One region of the Arthrobacter sp. GW460-12-1-14-TSB2 genome, then DNA from elsewhere that is predicted to be linked to it. Evidence: riboswitches for the same ligand, from Rfam matches in the RefSeq annotation. Region 1 holds a riboswitch; the other holds the start of a gene.
The links. Region 1 has a riboswitch for cyclic di-AMP ahead of AC07YR_RS18030 (C40 family peptidase). Riboswitches for the same ligand answer to the same signal wherever they lie in the genome.

Region 1 (3,306 bases):
CCCTATCGCCGAATCGGCTCCTTACCATAGACTCCGTGTCGGCAAAAATTCACCTGCCGGAAACGCAGAAGGACCCCTGCCCGAGGGCAGGGGTCCTTCTGTTATGCGTGAACCGGGTATTAGCCGCCGACGCGGATGAAGACCGGACCGGAACCAACGTTGACGCTGAACAGCGAGGTGGTTCCGCCGTTCCAGCCGCCGTGAACGGCCTGGCCGTTGCCGACGTAGACAGCGATGTGGGCCATGCCCATGCCGCCGTTCTCGTAGTACGCGAGGTCGCCCGGCTGTGCCTCGGCGGCGCTCACGGTGCGGCCCAGGGACAGGTAACCTGCCGGCCAGCCGTGGTAGTTGACGCCGACTGCTGCAAGCGCGTTGGTGGCGAGGGCGGTGCAGTCCTGCGCGACACCCAGCTGGGCGTAGGCGGCGGCAGCAATCGCTGCGCCGTTTCCGCTGGCGGCGGCGGGTGCTGCAGCTGCAGGGACGGCCGGGGCCGACACGGTCGCGGCAGCGGCAACCGGAGCGGCCTCAGGAGCAGCTTCCTGCACCTCGACGACAGGCTTGGGAGCCTCGACGACCGGAGCCGGGGAGGTGGAGACCGCCGGCTTCTCGAAGGAGATGGCGATGCTGGAAGCGGCCGAGATGTTGGCCGGAGCAGAGGACTGCACTTCCAGGGTGGAAGCAGAGGTTGCTTCGCGCTGAACGTTGGTGTCGGCAGCGTTGGCTGCGATACCGCTGGTCAGGACCAGGCCGGAAGCTGCAGCGATAACCGCAGCCTGACGGCCCATGCCGCCGGCGTTGTCGCCGACAGCCTTGGCAATGACAGCAAGCGAGTTGGTTTTGGTAACCTCGGCGCGGTGCCGTGCGATCGCACGAGTAGTCATTATTTCTCTCTTTCGTTTTCCTCAGACTGCGTGGCAGGCCGCGGTTTTTGGACGCTCCGGCATCTTGGGGGTAAGCCGGAACGGCCCGAACAGGTTTATTTAGCGAAGAACGCGCGCTTCAGCGACGGGAAACCCGGGATGTAGCGAAGCGCCGCGTGTTCTAGCGAAGCGTGTAGAACGCAGAAGTGCCCGTGGCGGACACAGCGTGCAGGATCGTGCCCTGCGACGGGTTCAGCGCGCTGATCATCATGCCGTTGCCGACGTAGATGCCAACGTGCGCACCGCCGTTTTGCATGACCAGGTCGCCCGGCGCCGGGGTGGCGGTGGGTGTCATGGCGGTCCATGCATTGGTGCGGGGGATGCTGATGCCAGCCTGGGCGTAGACCCACTGGGTGAAGCCTGAGCAGTCCCAGCCGCTGGGAGTGGTGCCGCCCCAGACGTAGGCGCTGCCAATACCGGTGTACGCGATGGCGGCGAGGCCCGATGCTGCTGCAGAGGAGGCGGCGTCGGCAAGCTTGCCGGCCTTGGCTTCCCCGTCAGCACCAGTGGAGGTCTCGCTGGCGTCGGTACCGGTGGACTGTGCCCGGACGGTTTCAATCTTGGGCGCTGCCGTCGTGGTGACTGACGGACGCTCGAAGGAAACAGTCGCTGTCGGTTCAGCGGTTACGGCCAGCTGGGCTGACTGAGAGCCGGACTCCGTCGAAGCGGAAACACCCAGGTTGGTATCGGCGGCATTTGCCGGCATTCCAACGCTGAGGATCAGTCCGGACGCAGCTGCGATCACAGCCGCCTGGCGACCTACGGTCCCGGCGTTGGCAGTAACAGCCCTGGACACGGAGTTCAACGGGTTCGTACGAACCGTTTGCGCACGGTGGCGCGCAGAAGTGTTGCGTGTAGACACGAAGGTAGCCTCTCCCAATGCCTACGAGGTGAGCTGTCGGATTCGGATGGGAGTCACCCGGCCGCTCGGCTTCCTGGGAAGCTTTTGCGACTTAACCCCAAGGTCTTCTTGCGAAGACCAAAATTGGTTCCCCCGCCTCTGCCAGACGATGTCATGCGAACGGACCTTGAGCGGTGGCAGAGTTAGGCAATCCACTCAAGAGCGCCAACTTCGGAAAAGTTGGCGTGCTCTAAACGGTACAGGAATTCCGAACGAATGTCACATTCAGGTCACGGCATGTCACAGGAATGCGAGAGTGACCCATCGCTTGGGTTAGAGCCAGCCGGTGGGGTCAACGACTTCGCCGTTGACCATCACTTCGAAATGGAGGTGGCAGCCGGTGGAAGCGCCGGTGGTCCCGCTCAGGGCCACAACGTCGCCGCGGCTGACCTTCTGGCCGACCTGGACGCTTGAAGACGAAAGGTGGTTATACGTGGTTTCGAGGCCGTTGCCGTGGTCAATCACCACCCGGTTTCCGCCGCCGTAGGGGTGCCAGCCGGAGAACGTGACCGTTCCGCTGGCGGCAGCCAGGACGCTGGTGCCGCACTGTGCCGCGTAGTCCTGGCCCCGGTGGAACTCACCGGCTCCGCCGGTTATCGGGCTGACCCGGAAACCGAAGGGCGAAGCGGAAACCAAGTGTTCGAGCGGCGCCCCGAGGCTCCCGGCGGAAGCAGCGCGGGTGATGGTGCCCGCGGACTGCGCGCTCAGGAGCTGCTTGAGCTTGCCGTCGGGATCGCCCTTGGTGGCGACATAAGTGCGGTTGAAGTCAATTTTGGCGCCGGCAGCAGCGGAAACCTCCGGCTGCGCGGCAACTGAGGCGGCGACACCGGCATTCCCGGTGTCCGCAGTGGACATCATGGGACCGGTCGACGGGACGGTCACGGTGAGGACAAGTCCGGTGGCGGCAAGGGCAATGCCGGCCTTCTGACCCACGCCGCTCGCCGAAGCGAAGTCCGTTACCTGGCTGAACAGGCTGCGGCGCCGGCGTGCATCACGGTGTGCATCGCGCGGCCTGACCGTCATTACGGCTTCGGCCACAGGGTACTCCGAAGCGGGACCGGTCGCCCTGCGGCGGCCCCTGACGGTCTGCGTGGTCAAGAAATATCCTCTCTGGAGAGCCTGCGAAGTTAGCTGTCGGATTCGGGTCAGAGAGTGCAAAGACCCGGTCCGCCAATGCAAGGCGTCCGACACAGGTCTCCCTAGGGAATCCTTCGTCGGAAGTGGCTTGCTGCTGACGGACTTCACCCCAAGGCCGTTTTTCAACGGCCGGTTGTGGTTCCTCCGCCTCTGCCAGGAGGTGGTTCGCACACTGATCCGCTGGCAGAGCTCGGCTTCGGATCAGGTAACGCTTTTGTATCGGCGCTAGTGCTCAACTATAGGCGATTAATCAGCGCGGTAATAATTCCGTTATCTGGGTCTCAGTACGTTGTAGGTGGTCCTACAAGGGCGCAGTTAGCTGACCGTAACAAACACGTGGGCCGCAAC
Region 2 (3,306 bases), on a different contig from region 1:
ACGAACCCTTCACCGGGGTGGAGTTCGTCAGCGCCGCGGTGTTCGCCAAGTCCCCCGAGTAACCGGCCGCGCCGAAGCAACCGAAGCGGCCGGGCGGACAACAGCCCGGTTGGCTGCGGGGCCACTACTGCGGGTTCACTGCTGCGGGTGGATCCTGTCAATCACGAAGTCCCCGCCGGGGATGACAGTGGTTTGATGGCCGTCGTCGAATCGCACCACATACGGCGGCGCTCCATCAGCGCCGTGAACCTCAACGATCTGGCCGTGCCGCTCCGACGATCCGACCGTCTTGCCCCGGATAGTGATCCGGTCTCCCTGGGTTGCCTTCATGGCAATCACCTCCAAGAACCAGAGTACGAGTCTCGGGGCGGGGATAACAGGGCCGTTGCGCACTGGAAGTTCGAGGGTGTACGGCCGGGATACGACTGAACTGACCTTGACACGGGACCCAGGGGGAACGGCTATGGCGGAGGAAAAACCCAACAACTGGTGGGCTACGCTGCCCGGCCTGCTGACCGCTGCAGCAGCTGTGATCACCGCTGTGACGGGGCTGCTGCTCGGCATGGGGCAACTGGGGATGTTCGACGCCGGCCGTCCCGCCGCTTCGACGGCGAGCGCCTCCGGTACGGGTTCCCCGGCCGCTTCCACCGGCGCCGCACAGCCGGGCGCTGGTGCGTCGACGTCCGCCCCCGGGTCCGGCACAGGTAACCGCGCGGAGTGGAAGGTAGCCCTGCCAGCCGAACGCACGTACCGGGCCGCCGACGTCGAATATGAAATTCTCAACGCCACTGCGCGCCCCGATGTGTCCGGCAAAATCGCACTGACCCTCACGCTCAGGTGCACCAACCACGGCCGGTATGACCTGAACTTCTGGGACTCAACGTTCAGGCTGAACGTCGGTGGCGTCAGTTACTCCCCCGATCCCGGCCTGAACGAGTTGGTCGCGGGCGATTCGAGCAAGTCGGGTGGCGTCCGCTTCACCCTTCCGGCGGACACCCGCGACGCGCTGCTGCGCATCAAATTCGCGGAAGGCGAGATCACGGCCCAGCTCACCATCTCGCCGCCCTGAGGTACCCGTGTGCGCCGTTGTGCCACGAATACGCGGAAGGCCGGCGACCTGCTGCCCCCAAGGCAGCTGATCGCCGGCCGTTACGCCCGCTTGAAGAAGGGCGGGGAGGCTAGGCTCCGGCGCGGACGAAGGTCACGCCGCCGGTGGCCGTCAGCCAGGACAGCGGGTGCGTGACGGTGGCGTTTACGCCGTTCATTCCGCCGCTGATCACCTGGCCGTCGCCGATGTAGATGCCGACGTGGCCGGACTGCACCACCATGTCGCCGGGCTGGGGCTCCCCCACTACGGAGCCATAGTTCATAAACTGCATGGGTCCCAGGTCCCCGACCGGAATGCCGGCTGAGCCAAGGGCCTTTTCCACCATGGCGGTGCAGTCCTGGGTGATGCCCAGCTGCGCGTAGGCGGCAGAAACCATGGCGGCGTTGACACCGCCGGCAACAGGCGCCGGGGCGGGAGCGGGCACCGCAGCCTGGACCTGCACGGAAACAGCAGGAGCGGCAGGCGCCGGAGCCGCCGCGGCGGCTGCCGCCACTGCCGGGACGGGCTCTTCGACCGATACCTCCACGGGGGCGGGGGTGGTGCTGACGTCCGGACGTTCGTAGCTGATCCTGACATGGGAATCAGCGCTGAGCGGGGCACCCACTTGGGCATTGATGTCGGGGGCGGACGCCGGAGCTGAGTCACGTTCCGCCGGGGCTTCAGCGGCCTGGGCCGCCATGCCGCTGGACAGGACCAGGCCCGAGGCAGCGGCTATGACCGCAGCCTGCCGGCCGGCCCTGCTCCGGCCCCCGGCCGATGTGGACCTGGAGCGCCCCGCGGGCGCGGTTGACCGATGATGAGCGGGCAGTTTGCGTGAAAGCATGAATTAACCTCTCCCGATGCCTGCGAGGTTAGCTGTCGGATTCGGATGGGAGACACCCGGCCGCAGCGCCCTTCCGCGTTGCGGATGGCGTGCGGCTTCACCCCGAAGACCAGCACGAACTCTGCCGGTCAATAGTGGTTTCCCCGTCCCTGCCGGATGGTTTCGATCGGATCCCGGACCGCGGCAGGGTTAGGCAATCCGCCCGGGAGTGCCGGTATCTGAGACAACGGGCACCGTTCCACCGTACGCGGGCCACCGTTGGGATGTCACATCAAGGTAACGGGGCCGTCGGGCCCTCCCCCGGCACCGCTGTGGCCCGGCTCGCGCTGCTACAAGCAGGTAGCGGCACGCTACATATACTTGGATCTGCGGTTTGTCAAATTCGAGTGTTTTCCATTGACGCCGCGAGGCGTAGTCTACGTGCATGTTCTTGCGGGGGGACTCACACGCCTGGAGGAATCATGCGTTGGTCAAATCGTTCTGTCCACAACCAGCCACGTCATGTCGCGGAACTCCCAGAGCCTACGGCCGGGGGTATGCACGGCCGGCGTTGGGTCGCCATCCTGGGAGCGCTGTTGCTGGCTGTCAGCACGGTGGCGGGTGTCGCCGGCACATCGAAGGCCGCGGGGCCGACCATCGTCAGCCTGACGTTCGACGACGGCCTCGGCAGCCAGCTGGCCGCCGCGCAGGAGCTCAAAGCCCACGGTCTGGTGGGAACCTTCTTCATCACCACGTCCTTTGTGGACCAGTCCGGGTTCCTGACCCGGGCGAACCTGCAGACTCTGGCCGCCGGCGGCAACGAGATCGCCGGCCACAGCGTAACCCATCCAGACATGACAACGCTCAGCGCAGCAGCCGCGAGCGCGGAGGCCTGCAACAGCAAGTCGACCCTCGAAGGCTGGGGCTTCACCGTCCGCAACTTCGCCTACCCCTTCGCTGCGGTGAATGCCACGGCCCAGTCCGCAGTCAGCGGCTGCGGGTACGCCAGTTCCCGGGGCCTCGGCGACATCCGATCTCCTGCCAGCTGCGCCGACTGCCCTGTGGCCGAAACGCTACCGCCGCAGGAACCCATGGTCACCAGGGCACCGGACCAGGTGGCCGCCACGTGGAGCCTGGCGGACCTGCAGGCCACCGTCACCAACGCGGAGACAACCGGCGGCTGGCTGCAGCTGACCTTCCACGAGATCGCCAACGGAACGGACCCGTCCCTGTCGATCAGCCCCGCACTGTTCAAGGAATTCGTCACATGGCTGGCCGCACGGACAGCAAACGGTACGACGTCGGTCCGCACAGTCGCACAGGCATTGGGCCAGTCCCCGGTATCGCCTTCTCCCTCACCGTCGCCTTCTCCCTCACCCTCCCCCTCCCCGTCTCC

Region 2: linked by a shared signal. The riboswitch ahead of AC07YR_RS02205 (NlpC/P60 family protein) and the one ahead of AC07YR_RS18030 (C40 family peptidase) in region 1 are both predicted to bind cyclic di-AMP.

What each region holds. Positions count from the first base shown of each region.
Region 1 covers NZ_JBWKYC010000017.1:46,700-50,005, forward strand. Annotated here, with positions in the region: gene AC07YR_RS18025 (NlpC/P60 family protein) at 120-881, opposite strand; gene AC07YR_RS18030 (C40 family peptidase) at 1,042-1,716, opposite strand; cyclic di-AMP (ydaO/yuaA leader) riboswitch at 1,787-1,946, opposite strand; gene AC07YR_RS18035 (M23 family metallopeptidase) at 2,095-2,919, opposite strand; cyclic di-AMP (ydaO/yuaA leader) riboswitch at 2,923-3,134, opposite strand; gene AC07YR_RS18040 (iron-dependent transcriptional repressor DtxR) at 3,274-3,306, opposite strand, start outside.
Region 2 covers NZ_JBWKYC010000001.1:463,097-466,402, forward strand. Annotated here, with positions in the region: gene AC07YR_RS02190 (cupin domain-containing protein) at 1-62, shown strand, start outside; gene AC07YR_RS02195 (DUF1918 domain-containing protein) at 136-330, opposite strand; gene AC07YR_RS02200 (hypothetical protein) at 464-1,069, shown strand; gene AC07YR_RS02205 (NlpC/P60 family protein) at 1,179-1,931, opposite strand; cyclic di-AMP (ydaO/yuaA leader) riboswitch at 1,935-2,127, opposite strand; gene AC07YR_RS02210 (polysaccharide deacetylase family protein) at 2,468-3,306, shown strand, end outside.